3 regions of the Mesorhizobium sp. L-8-10 genome follow, and region 1 is predicted to be linked to each of the others. Evidence: riboswitches for the same ligand, from Rfam matches in the RefSeq annotation. Region 1 holds a riboswitch; each other region holds the start of a gene.
What was found. Region 1 has a riboswitch for cobalamin ahead of metE (5-methyltetrahydropteroyltriglutamate--homocysteine S-methyltransferase). Riboswitches for the same ligand answer to the same signal wherever they lie in the genome.

Region 1 (6,974 bases):
AACACGGAATAATCCGAAACGGGCTGGCGGAGAGCCTTCTCGTTTCTGGCCGGCTCATTTGAGGCCCAAGCCTCCTTCGATCGCCCTCCAACGGAGGCCTCTGGAACAGCTGACTTCGACGCGCCATGAAAAGGGCCTCGGCCAAGCCAAGGCTGCTGAGGCGCTTCGTCACTGGCAGCTCGATTGCCTTGGGTGCGCCGGATGGACTCACCCCAAGATTGCCCGGTGTGTGGCGTTGCCGCTCACCGCCGGCGAGTGGCACCGAGCCCTACGCCGTCTGCGCTTTTTCCCGGATTGCGCGTGCCGCAGCCACCATGTTCATCAGGGCAGGGCGGACCTCCTCCCATCTGCGTGTTTTGAGACCGCAGTCGGGGTTCACCCACAATTGGCCATCCAACAATCGATCGCGAGCAAGCATGATGAGGTTGGAAATCTCGCCCACCTCCGGGACCCGCGGCGAGTGAATGTCATAGACGCCAGGACCGATCTCGTTCGGATACTTGAAGGTTCGAAGCGCATCAAGCAGTTCCATCTGCGAGCGCGAGGTTTCAATGGAGATCACATCGGCATCCATTGCAGCAATCGCGTCCACGATGTCGCCGAACTCGGAGTAGCACATATGGGTGTGAATCTGGGTCGCATCGCCAACCGCCGTTGAAGCCAGCCGGAAGCATTCGACGGCCCAGTCGAGATAGGTTTCCCAGTCGTCCTCACGAAGCGGCAAGCCCTCGCGCAGTGCGGCTTCGTCGATCTGGATCATCTTGGCGCCGGCCTTTTCGAGGTCGCTCACTTCATCGCGAATGGCGAGCGCGACTTGGCGGCAGACGGCTGAGCGCGGAAGGTCGTCTCGGACGAAGGACCAGTTGAGGATCGTCACCGGGCCGGTAAGCATGCCCTTCACCGGCTTTGGCGTCAGCGACTGGGCGTATCGCCACCAGTGTAGTGTCATCGGATTTTGTCGCGACACATCGCCAATGATGATCGGGGGTCGCACAAAGCGCGAGCCATAGCTCTGCACCCACCCATGCTGCGTGAAGGCAAAGCCGCGGAGCTGCTCGGCGAAATACTGCACCATATCGTTGCGCTCGAATTCGCCGTGGACCAGCACGTCGAGTCCGATCTCTTCTTGCCAGCGAACGGCGGCTTCTATCTCTTTTTTCAGGAAGGCCTCATAGTCGACGTAACTCAGCTCGCCCTTGGCATGGGCTGCCCGCGCCTTGCGAACCTCGGCTGTTTGCGGGAAGGAGCCGATCGTCGTGGTGGGGAAGGATGGCAGGCCAAACGTGTCGCCCTGAAGCTTGGAGCGCACGTCGAATGCGCTCTTCCGGCGCGTCATGCCGACCTTGATGCTGGCGACCCGTCCTTCGACGAGCGGATCATGCACCTTAGCGGATGTCGCGCGAACGGCGGCAGCCTCAGCCGACGCCTCTAGTTCGGCGGCGACCGCGTCCCGGCCTTCGGCCAGGGCACGGGCGAGCACGACCAGCTCGCCGGTCTTTTGCGCCGCGAAGGCGAGCCACGATTTCACGTCCGCATCGAGTGCCGTCTCCATGTCCAGGTCGATCGGCACATGCAGCATCGAGCAGGACGGGGCGATCTCCACGCGGTCCAACGGCCAGCCGGCGACGATCGGCTTGATGCGGTCAAGTATGGCAGGCAGGTTCGCGCGCCAGACGTTGCGGCCGTCGATCAGCCCGAGCGAGAGCACAAGTTCCTTCCGCGCGAGCCGGCCGACGGTCTCCAACTGCTCTGGAGCGCGCACGAGATCGATGTGCAGTCCCGCCACGGGCAGAGAAATTGCGGTCTCGAGATTGTCTCCCAGCGATCCGAAATAGGTAGCGACCATGATCTTCAACTCGGGTGCTGCTTTCGCCAGCCGGCAGTAGGCGAATTGGAGCGCATCCCGTTCGTTGGGAATCAGATCCAGCACGAGCGCCGGCTCATCGATCTGTACCCAATCGGCTCCCGCGAGCTTCAGCCTCCGCAGGAGCTCCTCGTAGACGGCCAGCAGCCGTGGCAGGAGCGCGACAGGGTTGAAACCTTCCTCAGGTGACTTCGCCAACTTGAGAAACGTAACCGGTCCAAGCAGGACCGGGCGCGTGTGGATGCCGAGCGCCTTGGCCTCGAGGAAATGATCGACCGGTTTTGCCGACGAGAGGGCAAAGCTCTGATCGTCGGTAAGTTCCGGCACAATGTAGTGATAGTTGGTGTCGAACCATTTGGTCATTTCCATCGCGGCAAGGCCATGCCCGTTGGCCGCATGCTCGTCACCGGCATGTCCGCAATCAGCGGCCTGATCTTGGTTGCCGCGCGCCATTGCGAAATAGGTATCGAGTGGGACCTCGCCGTCAGTCCAGGTGTATCGTGCCGGCACGGCGCCGACCATGGCGACGGTGTCGAGCACATGGTCATAAAGCGAGAAATCGTTGGACGGGATTTTCGACACGCCGCGATCGTGCTGCTCCCTCCAGCTGGCGGCGCGTAGCGCCTTCGCCGTCGCGAGCAGGTCGGCAGCGGGAGATTTTCCGGACCAGTAGCTTTCAAGCGCGAATTTCAGTTCCCGCCGTCGACCGATACGCGGCACGCCGAGCGTTGCCACAGGAATTTGTTGAGAGACAGTCATGCCATACCCCGATGGTTGGGGCGTGGGGACAAGGAACGCGCGAGCAGGCGGCACGAAGCCAGGCTACCGCGGCCACCGAGACACCCCGCCCGTGGACGTTGTTCGTCGTGGCAGGTCTCCTGGCTCGCGGGTCAAAGCCTCTGCCCGTCTTCCCGAGGCCGTTCGCCTCAGTGACACCAATGGGCTTGGCTCGCCGCTAACAGTTGCGGGGGCAGCGCCGGCATCGCACCGGCTTCCCTCTTAGCTCCGCTACGGCAGTGCCGCGCGGAGAACCATGACATGCGCACAATCACAGCCGCTTCGCTCCTTGTCAATACACATAACGAGATGTTTATGTGATGATGCGAATAATGCCCTTGCGCTGATCGGTCTCTTTCGCCCAAAGCCGCTTACGATGCCGCCTCTTATCAGTGCAGGCTCGGAGAGATCCTTGTCCTCATCGGCGACGCCGGATCAGATCGAGGTCGCCGGGCTCAAAGGGCGTAAAGTCGGGCCAGGTCGTCACGGTCAGCCGGGAATCCCGGTATTTGTTCCCGCTCGGCTTCGCTCAGCGTGCTTGCGCACTCGCCCATCAGCGCGCTGATGACCATGGCCGGCAGCGGAAAGGAGAGGTGGCGCCTCAGGTCGGCGGGCTGGGGCTGGGCCGCCAGCGTCTCGAACAACTGCGCGGCGATCGCCTCGACCTGCTGCGCGAGCACCTTCACCCTGCGGTTGCTGAAGGCCGGCGCCACGATCGTGCGTAACCGGGCATGCTCGCCCCCCTCGTGCGAGACAAGCCACCCCGGCGAACCGAGAATCACCGAATCCGGGGTGAATGCCGCACTCTCTAAGCGACGGAAGGGCGGAAGCTGACCAGCAGGCGCTGCGGGCAGCGAATCACGTAAGACGGCATGTAGACGACGTCCTCCGCAGCGATGGTCAGCGCCAGATCCTCCAGCCGCCCGAACAGCGCGGGGAAGGCGCAGCGCAATTCCAGGCGCGCCAGCGCAGCGCCCAGGCAGGAATGCGGCCCCTCGCCGAATGACAAATGCGGGTTGTGCCGCCGGGTGACATCGAACCTGTTGGCGCCGGGACCGAAGGCCTTTTCGTCCCGGTTCGCCGCATGGAACGCCATCAGGACGGCATCGCCGCGGCGGACCAGGCATCCGTCGATCTCCACGTCCTGGGTGGCATAGCGGAACGGCAGATTGGCCGCTGAGCTGCCCCAGCGCAGGATCTCCTCGATCGCCTGTGACCACGGAACTTGGCCGCTGCGCACCAAGTGCAGTTGCTGCGGATGCGTCAGCAATGCCAGCACGCCATTGCCGATGACGCCGGCGGTGGTCACGAAGCCCGCAGAGAGCACCATGAACAGCATGTCGATGAGCTCGGTGTCGGAAACGAGCTCGCCTTTGTCACGAGCGACGATCAGGGCCGAAGCCAGATCATCGCCGAGCTGGCCCCGCTTGAGCGCGATCAGGCGACGGAAGAACTCCGGGATGCGCTGCCGCGTCTGTCGCACCTCTTCGCCTGTGGCGGAGGTGTTGGCCAGGCTGTAGGTGAGCGCGACGATCTCTTCGCGCTGTTCGTCCGGCAAACCGAACAGTTCGGCGATCACGTTGGTGGGCAGCGGAGCGGCGAACTCGCTCATCAGATCGGCACTGCCGCCGCGCTGCGCCATCTCGGCCAGGAGTCGATCGACGCATTGTTCGACCCGTGGCGCCAGCAAGGCGATACGACTGGGCGCGAAGCTGCTGGACAGCAGGCCGCGCAAGCGCCGGTGATCGGCGCCGTGCGCCGTGGTCATGTTGTCCACTTTGCATATCCCGATCAGCGGATGATCCTCGGGAATCTCGCCGTCCTGCAGCGCCCGCCACTGTCGCCAGTCCTTGTTGAAACGCTGGTCGGAAAGCATCTGCCTGAGCGTCTGGTGACGGGCTGCCGCCCAGGTCACCACATCGCCTGGCAGCGACACTCGCGCCATCCCCCCCTGCCGCAGAATCGCAGAAGAAAGACGATCAAGTTGCGTGGGAGCGGCCGGCACACCGATCACGTCGCAATGATCGTTTTCTACGCGCATGCCAACAACTCCTTTAAGAACCATCGCGGGTCCACTTCTCGGCACGGAAGATCCGCGCGCGGACTTCGAAAAGTGCCCCGTGCTTCGTCCTCAGAAGCGGTAGGTGAGACCTGCGCCTATCACCCAGGGATCGAGCTTGGCCTTGCCCGTGAGCTTGGCGCCGGCGACAGTGACGTCGAAGTCGGGCTTGAGGAAAAGCTTCTTCACGTCGAAGTTGACGCCCCAGTGCTGGTCCACCATGTAGTCGAATCCGACCTGCAGCGCGGCGCCGAATGTGTTCTTGACCTTGAGATCATCGGCGCTGCCGACTTGCTGATGATAGAAGATCGTATAGTTCACGCCGGCGCCGATATAGGGCTCGAAGGCGCCGAAATCGGTAAAATGATACTGCAATGTGAGCGTGGGCGGCAGCAGCCAAACCTTGCCGACCTCGCCCAGCCCGCCGATCGCACCTTGGCCATCGATGTTGGCATAGGTGGTGCCGAGTATGAGTTCGGCGGCGATGTTGTCCGTGAAGAAATATGAGATATCGAGTTCCGGCGTCACGGTGTCCGAATATGAAAGACCGGAGCCGGGCACCGCATTGACATAGCCCGAATCCTCGGTGATCACCCCCAACGCACGCAGACGGATCTGCCAGGGGCTTGGCGCTTCCGCGACGCAGGCTTCTGCCTGCGGGACGCTCGCGGCTTGCCCAACATCTGCCGCGCCGGCCTGTCCCGCAACGATGAGGACGACAGCCGCTGTCATTGCCCGCGCCACGCCAATTCGCGCTCTCGCCATACTTTTCTCTCCTTGATCTTCAGAAGCGACGCACTGCGCCTTGATTGAATCCTGCTCGCATCAATCGAGATTGACGGAGCGCTCATGCGGGATAGCCCCCGCATGTGTCGTGCCAAATGAGAAAATCGTTGCAGAACAATGCGGTCACTCCGATAGCGCTGTGTCTGATGTCCGACTTCGTCGAAGATCCGACAATGAGTGCAGCCGTAGCCGCCCCTGGTAGCCGTTCGTCAACATCGGCCGGCAGTTCGTTGGCATGCTCGTACTCGGCTTCGAGTTTTGGCGTATTCTGCGTTCAGCGCTTTGATCGGCGCCTGCTGCTTCGCCGTCAGGCCGGGGAACGTTCCAGCCAGTTGGCGTAGTTCGTGGGCATGTCCGTAAGGCGTCTCGACCGCGACCGATATGGGCGGGAAATCCTTTGGCAGCATGCGCCAGCCGCCATCTGATCGGGCCATGTAGCGGATCGCGTTCAAGACCTCGCGCAGGTCCGTCACCACGCGCCGCCCGGTCTTGGCCGCGCCCGGCAGGAACGGTTTATCCGCGACCATTCCTCATGCGTCAGATCGGAGGGGATAGCGCTTGGTCTTCTCCTTGATATCGGCCACGCGTCGCTCGGGTCCACATCCCAAGCTTGAAACACGATTAATCCCGCCAATCCGCTGCCCGCCCTGCAGCAGGCCCCTCTTCGGGCGGCAATTAATCCTGCTTCGGTTTGAAATTCGCGACGTGTGCACGATATCGTTGTGATGACCGACCTGGATTGATCATCAAGTGGCCGATACCGCCGTAGAATGCGACGAAAAGGCGCGCGGCCGTTCTGAACCTCCGGGCCGACCGCCGCGCAATCGTGCGGTGATGAAGCACTCCGATGTCCTTGGCGGGCTCGATTACCTGGCGGCGGATTATCACCGGCAGGATTTCTCCAAGCATATCCACAACGAGTATCTGATCGGGCTGATCGAGCGAGGCATCCATGATGTCTGGTGCCGAGGTGAGGTTTGGCACGCCGGTAGCGGCACGGTCGCGACCTTCGCGCCCGGCGAACCGCATTTCGGGGGTGCTGGTGACGATCTTGGCTGGAGCCAGAAGATCTTCTACATGCCCGAAGGCCTTATCCGGCAAGTCCTTGAGGACAGCGGCCAAAACGAACCCGGAACGATCGACTTCAAAAGCCCGTTCCAGGAGAATGCCCCAGTTGCACACGGGCTCAGCGCGTTTTGGCGCCTGCTTGAACATGGGCATAGCTCGGCACTGGAGATCGAGGAGTATCTGATCCGTTTCCTGCCCCACGTCTTCGCACAGGCCGGCGGGTCGCGCGTTGCTGAGCGAAAATTGGTACCGCCGAGGTTCCGCGACGTCCGTGACTTCATCCATGCCCACTCCGACGAAGTCCTGCAGCTCGCCGCCCTGGCCGCCCTCGCCGGATGCTCCAAGGCGACCTTGATCGATGGCTTCAAGGCGCATTTCGGGTTGCCCCCCACCCGCTACCTGATCCAGGTCCGCATCGAC
Region 2 (6,974 bases), 770 kb from region 1:
CGCCGCGTCGAGAGATCGAGGCCCAGGATGCCGAGTTCGGCGCCTTCGATGATCGAGCCCGCCGCCGGGTCATGCCGGTCGGGCAGCGCGTTCACTCGCAACGTGACGGGATCGGGCGAGTGGACGAAACCGGGCGCACCAGTGAGCATCGTCGCGAGAGGCCAGCCCTGTGCGTCTGTCGTCGCCACGAAGAGATAGGGCAGCAGTTCGAAGAAGCTGCGGTGCTGATCGGGCATGAAAGCGCGGATGCCGCCGCCAGCGGCGCGCACATCAGCGAATGCCTGGGCGGCGCGCTCATCGTCATGAAAGGGTGAGGTCTCCATGGCGACCCTCACGAAGCCTTGGGCAGGGGAGAGGAGGGCATCGCCTTGAAGCCGGGCAGGGCCTCGATGCGCTTCAGCCACGCGCGCACCGACGGACAGGCGTCGAGTTCGATGCCGCCTTCCGGCGCGTGGGCGACATAGGCGTAGCAGGCGAGGTCGGCGATCGTCGGCTGGTCGGCCGCGAGATAGCGGCGGCCGGCGAGATGGTCCTCCATGAAATGCAGGAGCCGGCTCGCGATCTCGGCGCAGCGGACCGGATCGCCCGGCATGCCCCACAGCGCCACAAGGCGAGCATTGGCGGGGCCGTAGCGCAGTTCGCCGGCCGCGATGGACAGCCAGCGCTGGACGTGATGCGCGCCGATCGCGTCCCCGGGAAGCCAGCCGCTTTCCGGCGCGTAGCGCTTGGCGAGATACACAAGGATCGCATTGCTGTCGGCGAGGACGAGATCGCCGTCCTGCAGCACCGGTATCTGGCCGAGCGGGTTGAGGCGGCGGAATTCGCCCGAGCGCATAACATCGCCGGTGACGGGCACGAAACGATAGGGCAGACCGAGCATCAGCAGCATGAGCTCGACCCGGTGCGTGTGGCCGGACAAGGCCATTCCGTGGAGAGTGATGATGGTTTCGGACATGATGCAGCTCCTTCCTGCCGATATGTTGATCCTTGCGCCAGGAAACGAAATGGCGAATGATCAAAAGTCAGAATTGCAAATATCGGAGCAATCATGGACCGGTTTGACGAACTTGCGATCTTCGTCGCCATCATCGATGAAGGGAGCCTGACGGGAGCGGCAAGACGGCTGCGGCGCTCCGCGCCTGCCGTCACCCGGGCACTGGCTGCGCTCGAGGATCGTGTTGCTGCGCGGCTCGTCGAGCGCACGACCCGTCGCCTGTCCCCGACCGCGGCCGGCCGCGAACTCGCAGAACGGGCGCGCGCGATATTGGGAGACTATGACGCCGCCTTGCTCGGCGCCTCGGAAATGCCGATACGCGGCCTGTTGCGGGTGACCGCGCCCGTGCTGTTCGGACGCCGTCATGTCGCGCCTGTCGTCAACGGTTTTCTCGACAGTTTCCCCGAAACGCAGGTGGAACTCGTGCTGCAGGATTCCAATCTCGATCTGGTCGAGGAGGGGCTGGATGTGGCGGTCCGCATCGATCACCTCGCCGATTCCGCCCTTCTCGTGCGCCGGGTCGGTGAAGTGCGCCGGGTGGCCGTTGCGAGCCCCGGCTATATCGAGGAGCACGGCAGGCCCATGCATCCGCGCGATCTGGCGCAGCATAGTACGATTGCCAGCGCGCGTGTGGCCAGGGAATGGCGCTTCGGTCCGACCAGGCGTGGGCCGGTGGTGCGAATCGCGCCGCGACTGCTGGCCAACGAGATGGAAGCCCAACTCCTGGCCGTCAGGGCAGGGCGGGGCATCGCGAGGGTCTTGTCCTATCAGGTCGCCGACGAACTTGCGCAGGGCACGCTCGTGCGGCTGCTGCCTGAATTCGAGCCGCCGCCCATCCCCGTGCAGATTCTGGCGCGCAGCGGCGGTCACATGGCGCCGAAGGTGAGGGCTTTTCTCGACTACGCCTACACGGCCCTGCGCAAGCTGGACGCGGTGCGCGGGCCAGTCTGACCTCGTTTGCACCTCTGACCTCGTTTGCACCGTCGCGCCCGTTGGCGCGAAGCCAAGCGGCCCGGATGGGCCTCGCCGGCTGAGCCAAGGCGGATGCGTGAGGATCCACCGGGCCTGGATGCGCCAGCATCCAGGCTTGTTGGCATGAAGAACGTCAGCCGTCGGCCAGGATGCGCCGCATCTCGTCGACCGCGGCATCGCGCTGCGGGTCCCGCCCGGCTGCATAGGGAAGGATGAAAGGCACAGGCAGGTCGGGCTGGACGCCACGCCCCTCGAGCCTTGTGTCGTCGCCGATGACGGCGTCCGAAACGGCCAGTTCGAGCAGGCTGTCATCGGGAAGCAGGAACACCCGGCCGGCGAGCAGGGCGCCCGCACTGCGCGCTCCGACCAGCCTGACGCCCTTGGCCTTCAGGGCATAGGCGAAGACTTCGAGGCCGCTGCGAGTGCCCTCGTCAATGATGGCGACGACCGGTCTGCGCCAGCGCACATTGGCGAGAATGGCCTCGCCGTCGCGTTGGATCAGCCGGAAGGGCGGCGTGCCCCCCAGGAAAAGCTCCGCCGCGTCGGCGCTTCCGCCGCCCCAGCGGCCGCGCAGGTCGAGCACCAGACCGTCGGCCTGCTCGAGCGGACCTCGGGCGAGCGCTTCGGCCACCTTGTTCATGGAGCGTGGCGCCGCGAGCGTCCACAGCCTGATATAGCCGATCTTGCGGCCGTCCCGTTCCATGATCGTTGCGCTGTCTTCGATCGCCTTCTCGAACATGGGCAGCGGTCGCAGAAGCTTGACCTGGACCGTCTTGTCGAGCGGCTGGTCCCCGGGGCGGCGACGCAGCTTGATCTCGACCGTCTGGCCTGCCTTGCCGCGAAAGGAGATGATCTCGCGATAGGGAGCCCCGTCGACCGACATGACTTCGTCCCCGACCAGGATCCCGGCCCGGGCCGCTGGCGACCCGTCATAGACTTCGCTCACGAATCCAAGGCCGTTGCCTTGCCGCACGATCATGCCGATCCCGGCATAGGCGGCTTCGCCGTCGGGCGGGAACAGGCGGCGCATGTCGGCCCGCAGCGCGTAACGAAAGACATCGGCGAGCTCGAAATAGTCGATGCCGTCAGGCCGGAAGCGGCCGGTATGCGACACCTGCAGGCTGGCGAGAATGGCATCGATCGCAGTGTCGACACGCTCGGCCGGACTGGCGGCCGTGACGGGTGAGCGGGAATCCTCGATCTCGCGCCGCACCGCATCTTCAAAGCGGTCGAGCGCCGACCGGTCGTAGAAGCTGTTGACGACAAGCCGCACCGTTCGATCGAATACCGGATTCCCCGACTGCGGCAACTCGGCGGCCGGCGTCGGCAATGCCGCCAGGAAAAGCAGCAACAGGGCGCCCGCAATCTTGCTCAGCATCGGTTTCCTCCTCGCTGCCGCAATTATCTTCCCGATGGCGGCACGATCGAGATCGCGATTGACACTATTGCGTGAATACCCGGCATTGCTGCGAGGCTGCCACGAGGGTGCGATTCCTCAATCCCCCGACGCTTCATCGATCAGGCGCTTGAGCCCGCCCTCGCCGGCTCCTGCGTAGCTCTCGCTCATGATCAGCGTCGACAACGGCAGGCGCTTGCCCCAGCCCTTCGTTTCGAGGTCGGGTCGCCCAGCGAAGGTGGAGACTCGGCCGACACAGAGATAGGCGATGGGGACCACATGATCGGGTATGGCCAGCAGCCGTTTCAGGGCAGCCATATCGAGAATGCTCACCCAGCCGACCCCGACGCCTTCCGCGCGGGCTGCGAGCCAGAAGTTCTGGACCGCACAGACCGTGCTGAAGAGATCCATCTCGGGATTGTGCGATCGCCCGAGCGGCGAAGCCCTCGAGCGGGCGCGATCGCAGGTGACGCAGAGATTGATCGCGCTCTCGACGATGCCTTCCAGCTTGAGGGACCGGTAGAGCTCTTGCTTGTCCGCTTCCATGACTTCGGCTTCCCGGGTTTTTGCGGCGAGGAAGAGGTCTCGGACCTGATGTCGACGTTCGCGATCCCGGACGAGGATGAAATTCCAGGGCTGCATGTAGCCGACCGAAGGTGCGTGATGGGCGGCAGAAAGCAGCCTCGCCAGCACCGCATCATCGAGAGGCTCGTCGACGAAATGGCTTCGCACGTCGCGACGGGTGAAGATCGCCCGGTAGACCGCGTCTCGGGCGAAGGAGTCGAAGGAATTGTCGTTCTGACGGTCGTTGGTCGGCATCGCCTGTCCCCTTGCGATCGAAAACCCGCCGCCTGACCAAGCGGATGGCTATGCCTGCCGGGCCGGTCTTCTGGCTGGAGATCGTCCCGCTCCGGCGTCTTCCCGTTTCCGTGAACAGTGACGTCTTGCCGAAGCAGTCCCTCTTACAGCGCTGGGCGCGCCACGGATTTCAACCGTGTTCCCGATTCTCCCGCGTCGCCGCGGGCACCTGGCAGCGGCGGCGACCTTAGGCCGTCATTGATTGAAAGTCACCGCCCGTCACGGCCATCCCCAGGCCGGCGGGGATTTCCCCAGCGATCGTGCCATCAGCCATGCCCGGCGGTTCCATTCGCGTGGCCGGCGCACTAGATTGCGCTCCATGGTGACGCGTCTCTATTCGCATCCGATCTATCTCGAACATATAACGCCCCCCGGTCATCCAGAACGGCCCGACCGGCTGCGCGCGATCACGCGCGTGCTCGAAGACGAGGCCTTTGCCCATCTCGAGCGGGTAGAGGCGCCGCAAGGCGACCGGGAGACCATCCTCTATGCACATCCCGAAGAGTTCGTGCGTCGCGTCGAGGCGGCTGTCCCCGACACGGGGCTTGCACGCATCGACGCCGACACCTCCGTCAGCCCGAAGAGCTGGCAGGCGGCGCTGACCGCCATCGGCGCAGCCAATGCCGCGGTGGACGACGTTTTCAAGGGCGCGGCCGACAATGTCTTCGTCGCCGCTCGGCCGCCCGGCCACCATGCCGAGCGCACGACGGCCATGGGCTTCTGCCTGTTCAACACCGCGGCGGTCGCGGCGCGCCACGCCCAGAAGAAGCATGGTGCCGAGCGCGTGGCGATCGTCGACTGGGACGTGCATCACGGGAACGGCACCCAGGACATCTTCTGGAGCGATCCCTCGGTACTTTATTGTTCGACGCACCAGATGCCGCTTTTCCCGGGAACCGGCGCCTGGAACGAAACCGGCGCGGGCAACATCGTCAATGCCCCGCTCAGCCCGAACTCCGGTTCCGACCTGTTCCGCGACGCCTTCCTGTCGCGGGTATTGCCGGCGATCGACGATTTCCGGCCGGACCTCGTGATCATCTCGGCGGGGTTCGATGCGCATCACCGCGACCCGCTGGCCGAGATCAACCTGACCGAGGCCGATTTCGACTGGGCGACCGGCGTATTGATGGATCGCGCGTCGCGCTATGCGAACGGGCGGCTCGTCAGCCTGCTCGAGGGCGGCTACGACCTGCAGGGCCTGGCCTTTTCGGTCGCGGCCCATGTGAAGCGCTTGATGAAAGGATAGGCCATGGCCGGCGAGACCAATGACGACATCAAGGCCATGAGCTTCGAGCAGGCATTGGCCGCGCTCGAGCGCATCGTCGACGATCTGGAGAAGGGCGACGTGCCGCTCGACCAGTCGATCCGGATCTATGAGCGCGGCGAAGCGCTCAAGTCTCACTGCGACCGCCTTTTGAAGGCCGCGGAAGACAAGGTCGAGAAAATCCGCCTATCGCGTGACGGCAAACCCGTCGGGACGGAGCCGCTCGACGCGGAATAGCGACGGGCCTCTGAACCCGCCTGCCGTCGGCCCCTGGGGTTGGAAAAGTTTCCGGAGGGCGTAAGCTGCAACCTCGCCTTGCGGCAGCGATTGCTGCGGCGGCGCTTGAATGGCTGGAGCGACCGATGAGTTTCTTTCCCGGAAACGACCCTCAAGCCGGCGACGTCTTTGCCTGCGACGCCATCGAACTGATGGTCATTCCCAATGCGCGCGACATCGGCGGATTCGCCGTTCGCCGGGCACTGCCGACAGCGCGCCGCCGCCTCGTCGGCCCCTTCATCTTCTTCGACCGTATGGGGCCGGCGATCCTGCGGGCCGGCCAGGCGCTCGACGTGAGGCCGCATCCGCATATCGGCCTGTCGACGGTGACCTATCTGTTCGACGGCAAGGTGCGCCATCGTGATTCGCTCGGCACCGAGATGGTCATCGAGCCCGGCGATGTGAACCTGATGACAGCCGGGCGTGGCATCGTCCATTCCGAGCGTTCGCCGGAGGAATTGCGTGGCGGTCCTTTGTCGATCTCGGGACTGCAGACCTGGCTGGCCCTGCCCGAGGACAAGGAGGAGATGGCCCCCGTCTTCGACAACACGCCGCGCGGCGAACTGCCCGACTTCTCCTATCAGGGCGTCACCGGGCGGGTCGTCATCGGCGATTTCGACGGCATGCGCTCGCCGGTGCGAACGACCTCGGACACGCTCTATGTCGATATCCGTTTGGACGCCGGCGCCAGCGTGGACCTGCCGGCCGAGGCCGAGGAGCGGGCGATATACGTTCTCGACGGTATGGTGACGATCGCCGGCGATCGTTTCCCCTCGGACAGGCTGCTTGTGTTCCGGCCGGGCGACAGGATCACCGTCTCCACGGAGGCGGGCGCCCATTTCATGCTGTTCGGCGGCGCTTCGCTCGGCTCGAAGCGCTACATCTGGTGGAATTTCGTTTCCTCCTCCCAGGAGCGTATCGAGCAGGCCAAGGAAGAATGGCGGACCGGCCGCTTCGACATCGTGCCCGGTGACGAGAAGGAATTCATTCCGCTCCCTGAAAACTGATGCGCGTCATTGCCGCGCATTTACTTTGCCAGGGCCAAGCCTTATCTCCCTGACATCTCCCGTATGATCTTTCGAGCAGACAGGTTCCGTTGCAAGTGACTTCAATCCCCGTGACGCCGCTTCTGGACAAAGTCCGCATCCCCGCGGACCTTCGCCGGTTGCCGGAAAGCGACCTGCCGCAGGTCGCTGCCGAACTGCGCGCCGAAC
Region 3 (6,974 bases), 610 kb from region 1:
GCGATCGTCGCTTGCGCCAGAAAGCTGGTCCACATGGCCAACGCTGTCCTCGCCAGAGGAACGCCGTGGAACCCTCAAAATGCCAGCGCCTGAATCATGGTTGCTCATCCGACCTCGCTTCGCGAGGCCACCTTCTCCCACAAGGGGAGAAGGGAACGCGCTGCTGCCGCGCTTCCGCCAGTCGTCGATGTCGGCGATTTGCTGAGCCGACCAAGCCAGGCTCCGGCCTTCTCCCCCTGTGGGAGAAGGTGGCCGCGCGGAGCGCGGTCGGATGAGGGGTACTTCCGTAGCGTGCGCATATCCTAGCCCTTGAGGCGGGAGATGGCCGGCAGGCCAGAGGGGGCATTCGGCGAAGGAAACATGCCGATGGTCGCGGACTCTCCCGCTTCAGAACTCGATACCCTGCTGGGCCTTCACTCCGGCAGCGAAATGGTGCTTCACTTGGCCCATCTCCGTGACGAGGTCGGCGGCTTCGACCAGTTCCGGCTTGGCGTTCCTGCCGGTGACGATGACATGGAGGCCCTCCCGCCTCCCTTTGAGCGCCGCGACAACCGCCGCGAGGTCCAGATAGTCGTAGCGAAGCGCGATGTTCAACTCGTCGAGGATCACCAGGCTGATCGAGGGATCGGCGATGAGCTCAAGCGCCTTCTGCCAGGCGCGCTCGGCTGCCGCCACGTCGCGCTTCAGGTCCTGCGTCTCCCAGGTGAAACCCTCGCCCATCGTGTACCAGACGACGCGGTCGCCGAAAGCGGCGAAGGCGTCCTTCTCGCCCGTATGCCAGGCACCCTTGACGAACTGGACCACGCCGACGCGGCGGCCATAGCCCAGCATGCGCAGGGCCAGGCCGAAGGCGGCGGTCGACTTGCCCTTGCCCGGACCGGTATTGACGATCAGCAGCCCCTTCTCGATCGTCTTGCCGGCGACCTCGGCATCCTGGACAGCCTTGCGCTTGACCATTTTCGCGCGATGGCGCTCTGCGCTCTTCTCGTCGATCGTCTTCATCTCATTTCACCCGCATGGGCAGGCCGGCCACCATGAACAACACGCTGTCGGCCCCCGATGCGACCATCTGGTTGAGCCGGCCCTGGGCATCCCGGAACCGGCGGCCGAGCGGATTGTCCGGGACGATCCCGAGCCCGACCTCGTTCGACACGGCGAACCAGGGACCACGCGGCGCGGAGAGCATGTCGGCGAGCCTGCGGGATTCGGCGTCAACATCGTGGCCGGCCAGCAGATGATTGCTCAGCCACAAGGTCAGGCAGTCGATCAGCACCGGCCGTCCGTCGGGCACCGCCGCGATGGCGCCGACCAGATCGAGCGGCGCGTCGACCGTCGACCAGCGATCATCGCGTCGTTGCCGGTGGAGCGCGATGCGCTCCACCATCTCGTCGTCGAAAGGCTGGGCGGTTGCGATATAGATCCAGGGCGACGGCAGCGCCGAGAGGAGAGCCTCGGCATGCGTGCTCTTGCCGGAGCGCGCGCCGCCCAGGACAAAGGTCAGGCTGCCGCGCAACTCAGGCAAAGCTGCCGCGCAGCCCGGCCTCGCCGCCCATGAAGCGCGACCGGACCGCGCCCGCCACTGCACCCAGCACCAGCCAGAACAGGAGATTGGTGATGGTGGTCGCCACGACGAATTCGTGGTGCAGGTCGGTCGGAACAGGCGTTTCGTGGCTTGTCGGCTGCGGCGCACCGATGACGTGCGGCGCCACGATCAGGGCGACGCCGACCAGCGCGAGGACCGCAGAGCGCCGGAACGCGATCATGGCCAGCCCGGCTGCCGTCGCGGCGACCGTTCCGATCCACCAGACCTGACGATCGAACAGGTCGGCGGCCGGCATGGCGGGCAACTCCGGAGGCAGCCCGAGACCTGGCGCGAGCGTGAAGACGGCAAAGCCGGCGAAGCCCCAGATGAGCCCCTGGCGCCAACCCGCGATACCGCCGGCGAGTTCGGAAGCCGCCAAAAGGATCAGAGCGAAGCCGATGCCGCTCACGACGTTGGCGACGGTGGTATAGGCAAAGCGCTCGAAGCCGTCGGCCGGCGCCCAGGCGTCCTCGCCATGTTCATGCACATGCGGGGCGGCCTCAGCCGGCGCCTGGGCGGCCGCGCCGGCATCGGCCGGAGCCGCCGCGCCATGATCATGCGCGGGCTCGGCATTCTCGAAAGTCTCCGCCTTCAGGATCAGCGGCACGGTGGCGTAGGCCTGCAACGCCGCGAGCACGACGCCCGCAACGAGCCCGGCCAACGCCGCGATGAACACGACGTTGCGCAAAACGGTCATGACGGGACGCCTTTAGTGGCAGGGAAACGCCATCGAATGGCGATAGTCGTGCGCGGCATTGTGGACGGCCTCCATGGGAGAAAAGCCGAGAAAGCCGATGACGAAGATGCCAAGAAGGCCGGCCAGCGCCAGCTGCATGAGGCGCGACTGCGTGGAAGCGGAGGCGCCAAGTGTCGTGGAAGCCGTGTTCATTCCAAAATCCTTTCGCCCTCCACCCGAGGGCATCGAACCAAATGCGCGTCGCCGGCAGGTCTCCTGGCTTGCGGCTCTGCGCTCCGGTCCGCCTTCCCGGGACGAATCCCAGTGGCATCGGGCAAGAGCTTGCCGCATACAGTTGCGGGGGCAGCCGCGGCCTTGGAAAAATTCCGTACCGCATTCCCTCTTGTTCCCTTGCGGGAACCGTCGACACTGGACTCATAACCCAAAACGGAGGCCCGGCAAACCTTATTTCCGACGCGTTGACAGCCGGATGCGACGCAGCCTAAATGCGCTCGACGGTCTCCTCTGAGCAATGAGAGGAGCTAAGAGGGAATGCGGCGACGGGCCGTTGGTCCGGAATCCGCAGCTGTCCCCGCAACTGTGAGCGGCGAGCTCCTTGCCCGATGCCACTGGGGCGCGACCCCGGGAAGGCGGAACGGAGCGCCGAGCCGCGAGCCAGGAGACCTGCCGTCAAGGATCAATCCTGCAAGCCTGGCGGGTGTCCCGGGCAAGGAGCACGGTTTGGAATTCGACGAAGCGATTGCCGCCGGTGATCCGTGCGTCGAGGCATCGGCCTCGGCGGCGCCTCAGGACATCGTCACCATCATCGTCTGCAGTTCGTGCCGCGACGCGACCGGTACCGACGCGCGACCCCGGCCGGGCGAGGTGCTCGCAAGTGCGACGCGAGCGCAGAACTCCGCTTCCGACGTCCGTGTCGAAGAGGTCGAGTGCCTCGGCAACTGCAAGCGGCGGCTGAGCGCCGCCCTGACCAAGCCGGGCGCCTGGAGCTATGTGTTCGGCGACCTGAGGCCGGAGGCGGCCGGCGACCTGGTCGCGGGCGCGCAGCTCTTCCACACCTCCACCGACGGGCTGCTGCCCTGGCGCGGCCGGCCCGATTCCCTCAAGCGCGGGCTCGTCGCCCGTATACCGCCTCTCGCATTGTTCAAGGACAAGACATGACCGCTTCCGCCGATCGGGTCCCCTGCACTGTCGTCACCGGCTTCCTCGGCGCCGGCAAGACGACGCTTATCCGCCATATGCTCGAAAACGCCAACGGCAAGCGGCTCGCCATCATCGTCAACGAATTCGGCGACGTCGGCATCGACGGCGAGATCCTCAAGGGTTGCGGGATCGAGAGCTGCCAGGAGGAGAACGTCGTCGAACTCGCCAATGGCTGCATCTGCTGCACCGTGGCCGACGATTTCGTGCCGGCGCTCGACCAGATCCTCTCGCGCTCGCCGAAGGTCGACCACATCCTCATCGAGACGTCAGGGCTGGCGCTGCCGAAGCCGCTCGTCCAGGCCTTCCAGTGGCCGGCCATCAAGGGGCGCGTGACAGTCGACGGCGTGGTGGCCGTCGTCGACGGGCCGGCGCTCGCGGAAGGCCGCGTGGCCGCCGACATGGATGCGCTGCAAGAGCAGCGGCAGGCCGACAGTACGCTCGACCATGACGATCCCGTCGAAGAGGTGTTCGAGGACCAGGTCGCCTGCGCCGACCTCGTGATCCTGTCGAAGAGCGACCTGCTCGACCGCGACGCCGCCGCGCGCGCCAGCGCCCTGGTCGAAGGGCATCTGTCGCGGGCGGTGAAGATCGTGCCGTCGACGAACGGCAAGGTCGATCCCTCGATCCTGCTTGGCCTCGGCCTCGCGGTGGAGGACGACATCGAGAATCGCAGGACGCATCACGACGACGAACTCGATCACGACCATGACGACTTCGACAGCTTCATCGTCGACCTGCCTGTCATCGCCGACCCGGAAGCACTCGCCAGGCGCGTTACCGCGGTCTCCGAGGCGGAAAACGTGTTGCGAGTGAAGGGTTTCGTCGACGTCGCCGGCAAGCCGATGCGGCTCCTGGTGCAGGCCGTCGGCCCGCGCGTCTCGCATTATTACGACCGCCCCTGGGCGCCGTCCGAGGAACGCCGGAGCCGGCTGGTGGTGATCGGGCTGAAAGGGCTCGACCGCCCGGCGATCGAGGGTATTCTTGCGGGGTGAGGACGAGCTTTTGATGAAACCTCCGCTTCGCGAGCCTCTCTCCCCCCTTGAGGGGGAGATGGCTGCGCAGCAGCCAGAGGGGGTTGTTGCGGCCGTGCGCGACGTCGTGCTTTCACAACAGCAAAGATTGACCTCGCGCGCTGCCGGACTGACCCCACCCGGCCGCTGCGCGGCCACCCTTCCCTCAAGGGGGAGGGGAACACAGGCCCATCCCTGATGCATATCCTCGCGACCACCACCGCATCGCTCGATGACCTGATCGAGCCCGTCGATCTCAGGCAGACGCCGGCGGAGATGGTCGCATTGTCCTTCACCGACAGCGACCTCGCGGCCCTCGCGACCGCATGGAAGGCGGAAGAGACCGCCCTGCCCTCCATGCGGCTTGCCCGGCTGCGCGATCTCAGGCACCCGATGTCGGTGGATCTTTGGATCGACGGCGTCGCACGCCACGCCAAGGTGATCCTGGTGCGGCTGCTCGGCGGCTATGACTGGTGGCGATATGGCTGCGACCGGCTCGCCGCCGTGGCGCGCGAGCATGGCATCCGGCTCGTGCTCCTGCCCGGCGAATGCCGCGAAACGGATGAGACGCTGGCGGGGCTGTCCACTTTGCCGACGGCCGAACTCGACGGACTCCTCGCCTATTTCCGCGAAGGCGGGCCGCAGAACATGCGCGGCCTTCTGCGCCGCCTCGCCCGCCACGCCGGCAGCGACGTCGAATCAGAGCCGGCGGAGCCGCTTGCCAAGGTGGGCTTCTACGATCCGCAGCGCGGCGTGGTGTCGCTCGAAATGTTGAATGCTGCGAGGCCGCAGGGGGCGCCAGTCGCGCCCATCCTGTTCTACCGCTCCATGCTGCTCGCCGCCGATGTCGCGCCGGTCGACGCGCTCTGCGCGGCACTGGTTTCGCGCGGCATCTTTCCGCTGCCGATCTTCGTGTCGAGCCTGAAGGACCCCGCGGTGATCGCCTTCGTCGAGAAGGCAGTGCGGGACGTCCAGCCATCCTTGATCATAACGACCACGGCCTTCGCCAGCGGCACAGAGGGCGGCGAGACGCTGTTCGACCGGATCGGCTTGCCGGTCCTGCAGGCGGTGGTCGCGACGACACGGCGCGACGCCTGGGAGAGCGGCCAGCGCGGATTGGCGCCGGCCGACCTCGCCATGCATGTGGTGTTGCCGGAGCTTGACGGACGTATCCTGGCCGGCGCCATAGCCTTCAAGGCCGACACCGCCTCCGACGACGCGCTCGCCTTCCAGGGCCAGGTGAACCGGCCCGAAGCCGATCGTATCGAACAGTTCGCCGAGCGTGTGGCGAACCTCGTGCGCCTGCGCGAGACGCCGCGGGGCGAGAGGCGGATCGCGATCCTCATCCCGGATTATCCGGCGGCGGGAGGCCGGACCGGCTATGCGGTAGGCCTCGACGTGCCCCAGAGCGTGCTCGCCATGCTGCACGACCTCAGGGCCGAGGGTTATGAGGTCGAGAACATTCCGGAGACGCCGCGCGATCTGCTGAAGTTGCTCGAGCGAGAAGGCGAAGGGATTTCGATTTCGGACTATCGGCGGCGGTTTGGCGGCCTGTCCGAGCAGGCGCGGGGCAAGATCGAGGAGGCCTGGGGGCGGATAGACGAAATTGGCCTTTTGTCGGAAAAAACTGAGTCCGGTCGGCACCCCTCATCCGACCGCGCTTCGCGCGGCCACCTTCTCCCACAAGGGGAGAAGGGAAGACCCGCCGCGAGGTCTCAGCCAATCTTCAACGCTGGTGATTTGCAGAGCCGGCCAAGCCAGGCTCCTTCCTTCTCCCCTTGTGGGAGAAGGTGGCCTCGCGAAGCGAGGTCGGATGAGGGGTACTCCCCAGCTCACTTCACCTTCCGCGCCGCGCGGTTCGGCAACGTCACCGTCGCGCTGGCGCCGGACCGCGGACGATCGGAGGATCGCCGGGCAGACTATCACGACCCGTCCTTGCCGCCGACCCACGCGCTTCTGGCCTTCGGCTTCTGGCTGCGGGAGAACCTCGGCTGTCACGCACTCGTCCATGTCGGTGCCCATGGCACGCTGGAATGGCTGCCGGGCAAGACCGTGGCGCTGTCACGCGACTGCTTTCCCGAAATCGTCACCGGCCCGCTGCCGGTGATCTACCCATTCATCGTCAGCAATCCGGGCGAGGCGGCCCAAGCCAAGCGCCGCATCGCGGCGGTCACGATCGGCCACCTGCCGCCGCCGCTCGTCGGTGCCGGGCTCGACGAAAACCAGCAGAGATTGGAACGCCTCGTCGACGAATATGCGCAAGCCGACGGGCTCGACCGCCGCCGCCGCGACCGGTTGGCAAAGCTCATCGTCGAGACGGCAACGCAGTCCGGCCTCGCCCGCGAAGCCGGAGTCAACGACGCCGACGATCCGGACGCCGCGCTGATGCGCATCGATGCCTGGCTGTGCGATCTCAAGGACCTTTCGATCAAGGAAGGCCTGCATGTCTATGGCAGGTCCCCGGAAAACGAGGCGGACCCGCAAC

Region 2: another riboswitch for cobalamin. It lies ahead of bluB (5,6-dimethylbenzimidazole synthase); the one in region 1 lies ahead of metE (5-methyltetrahydropteroyltriglutamate--homocysteine S-methyltransferase).
Region 3: another riboswitch for cobalamin. It lies ahead of JN280_RS36620 (DUF1636 family protein); the one in region 1 lies ahead of metE (5-methyltetrahydropteroyltriglutamate--homocysteine S-methyltransferase).

Annotation. Positions count from the first base shown of each region.
Region 1 covers NZ_AP023263.1:7,275,617-7,282,590, reverse strand. The annotation lists gene metE (5-methyltetrahydropteroyltriglutamate--homocysteine S-methyltransferase) at 269-2,599, opposite strand; cobalamin riboswitch at 2,716-2,915, opposite strand; partial or broken gene JN280_RS33945 (cytochrome P450) at 3,190-3,513, opposite strand; gene JN280_RS33940 (cytochrome P450 family protein) at 3,450-4,682, opposite strand; gene JN280_RS33935 (OmpW/AlkL family protein) at 4,773-5,465, opposite strand; gene JN280_RS40405 (transposase) at 5,696-6,013, opposite strand; gene JN280_RS33925 (AraC family transcriptional regulator) at 6,237-6,974, shown strand, end outside.
Region 2 covers NZ_AP023263.1:6,502,735-6,509,708, reverse strand. The annotation lists gene JN280_RS30455 (pyridoxamine 5'-phosphate oxidase family protein) at 1-323, opposite strand, end outside; gene JN280_RS30450 (glutathione S-transferase) at 332-955, opposite strand; gene JN280_RS30445 (LysR family transcriptional regulator) at 1,049-1,945, shown strand; gene JN280_RS30440 (S41 family peptidase) at 2,100-3,344, opposite strand; gene bluB (5,6-dimethylbenzimidazole synthase) at 3,462-4,181, opposite strand; cobalamin riboswitch at 4,225-4,408, opposite strand; gene JN280_RS30430 (histone deacetylase family protein) at 4,540-5,466, shown strand; gene JN280_RS30425 (exodeoxyribonuclease VII small subunit) at 5,470-5,721, shown strand; gene JN280_RS30420 (pirin family protein) at 5,847-6,767, shown strand; gene dxs (1-deoxy-D-xylulose-5-phosphate synthase) at 6,863-6,974, shown strand, end outside.
Region 3 covers NZ_AP023263.1:7,884,955-7,891,928, forward strand. The annotation lists gene JN280_RS36595 (IS110 family transposase) at 1-93, shown strand, start outside; gene cobO (cob(I)yrinic acid a,c-diamide adenosyltransferase) at 388-1,002, opposite strand; gene cobU (bifunctional adenosylcobinamide kinase/adenosylcobinamide-phosphate guanylyltransferase) at 1,004-1,522, opposite strand; gene JN280_RS36610 (CbtA family protein) at 1,515-2,279, opposite strand; gene JN280_RS36615 (CbtB domain-containing protein) at 2,292-2,471, opposite strand; cobalamin riboswitch at 2,508-2,698, opposite strand; cobalamin riboswitch at 2,758-2,964, shown strand; gene JN280_RS36620 (DUF1636 family protein) at 3,018-3,437, shown strand; gene cobW (cobalamin biosynthesis protein CobW) at 3,434-4,471, shown strand; gene JN280_RS36630 (cobaltochelatase subunit CobN) at 4,688-6,974, shown strand, end outside.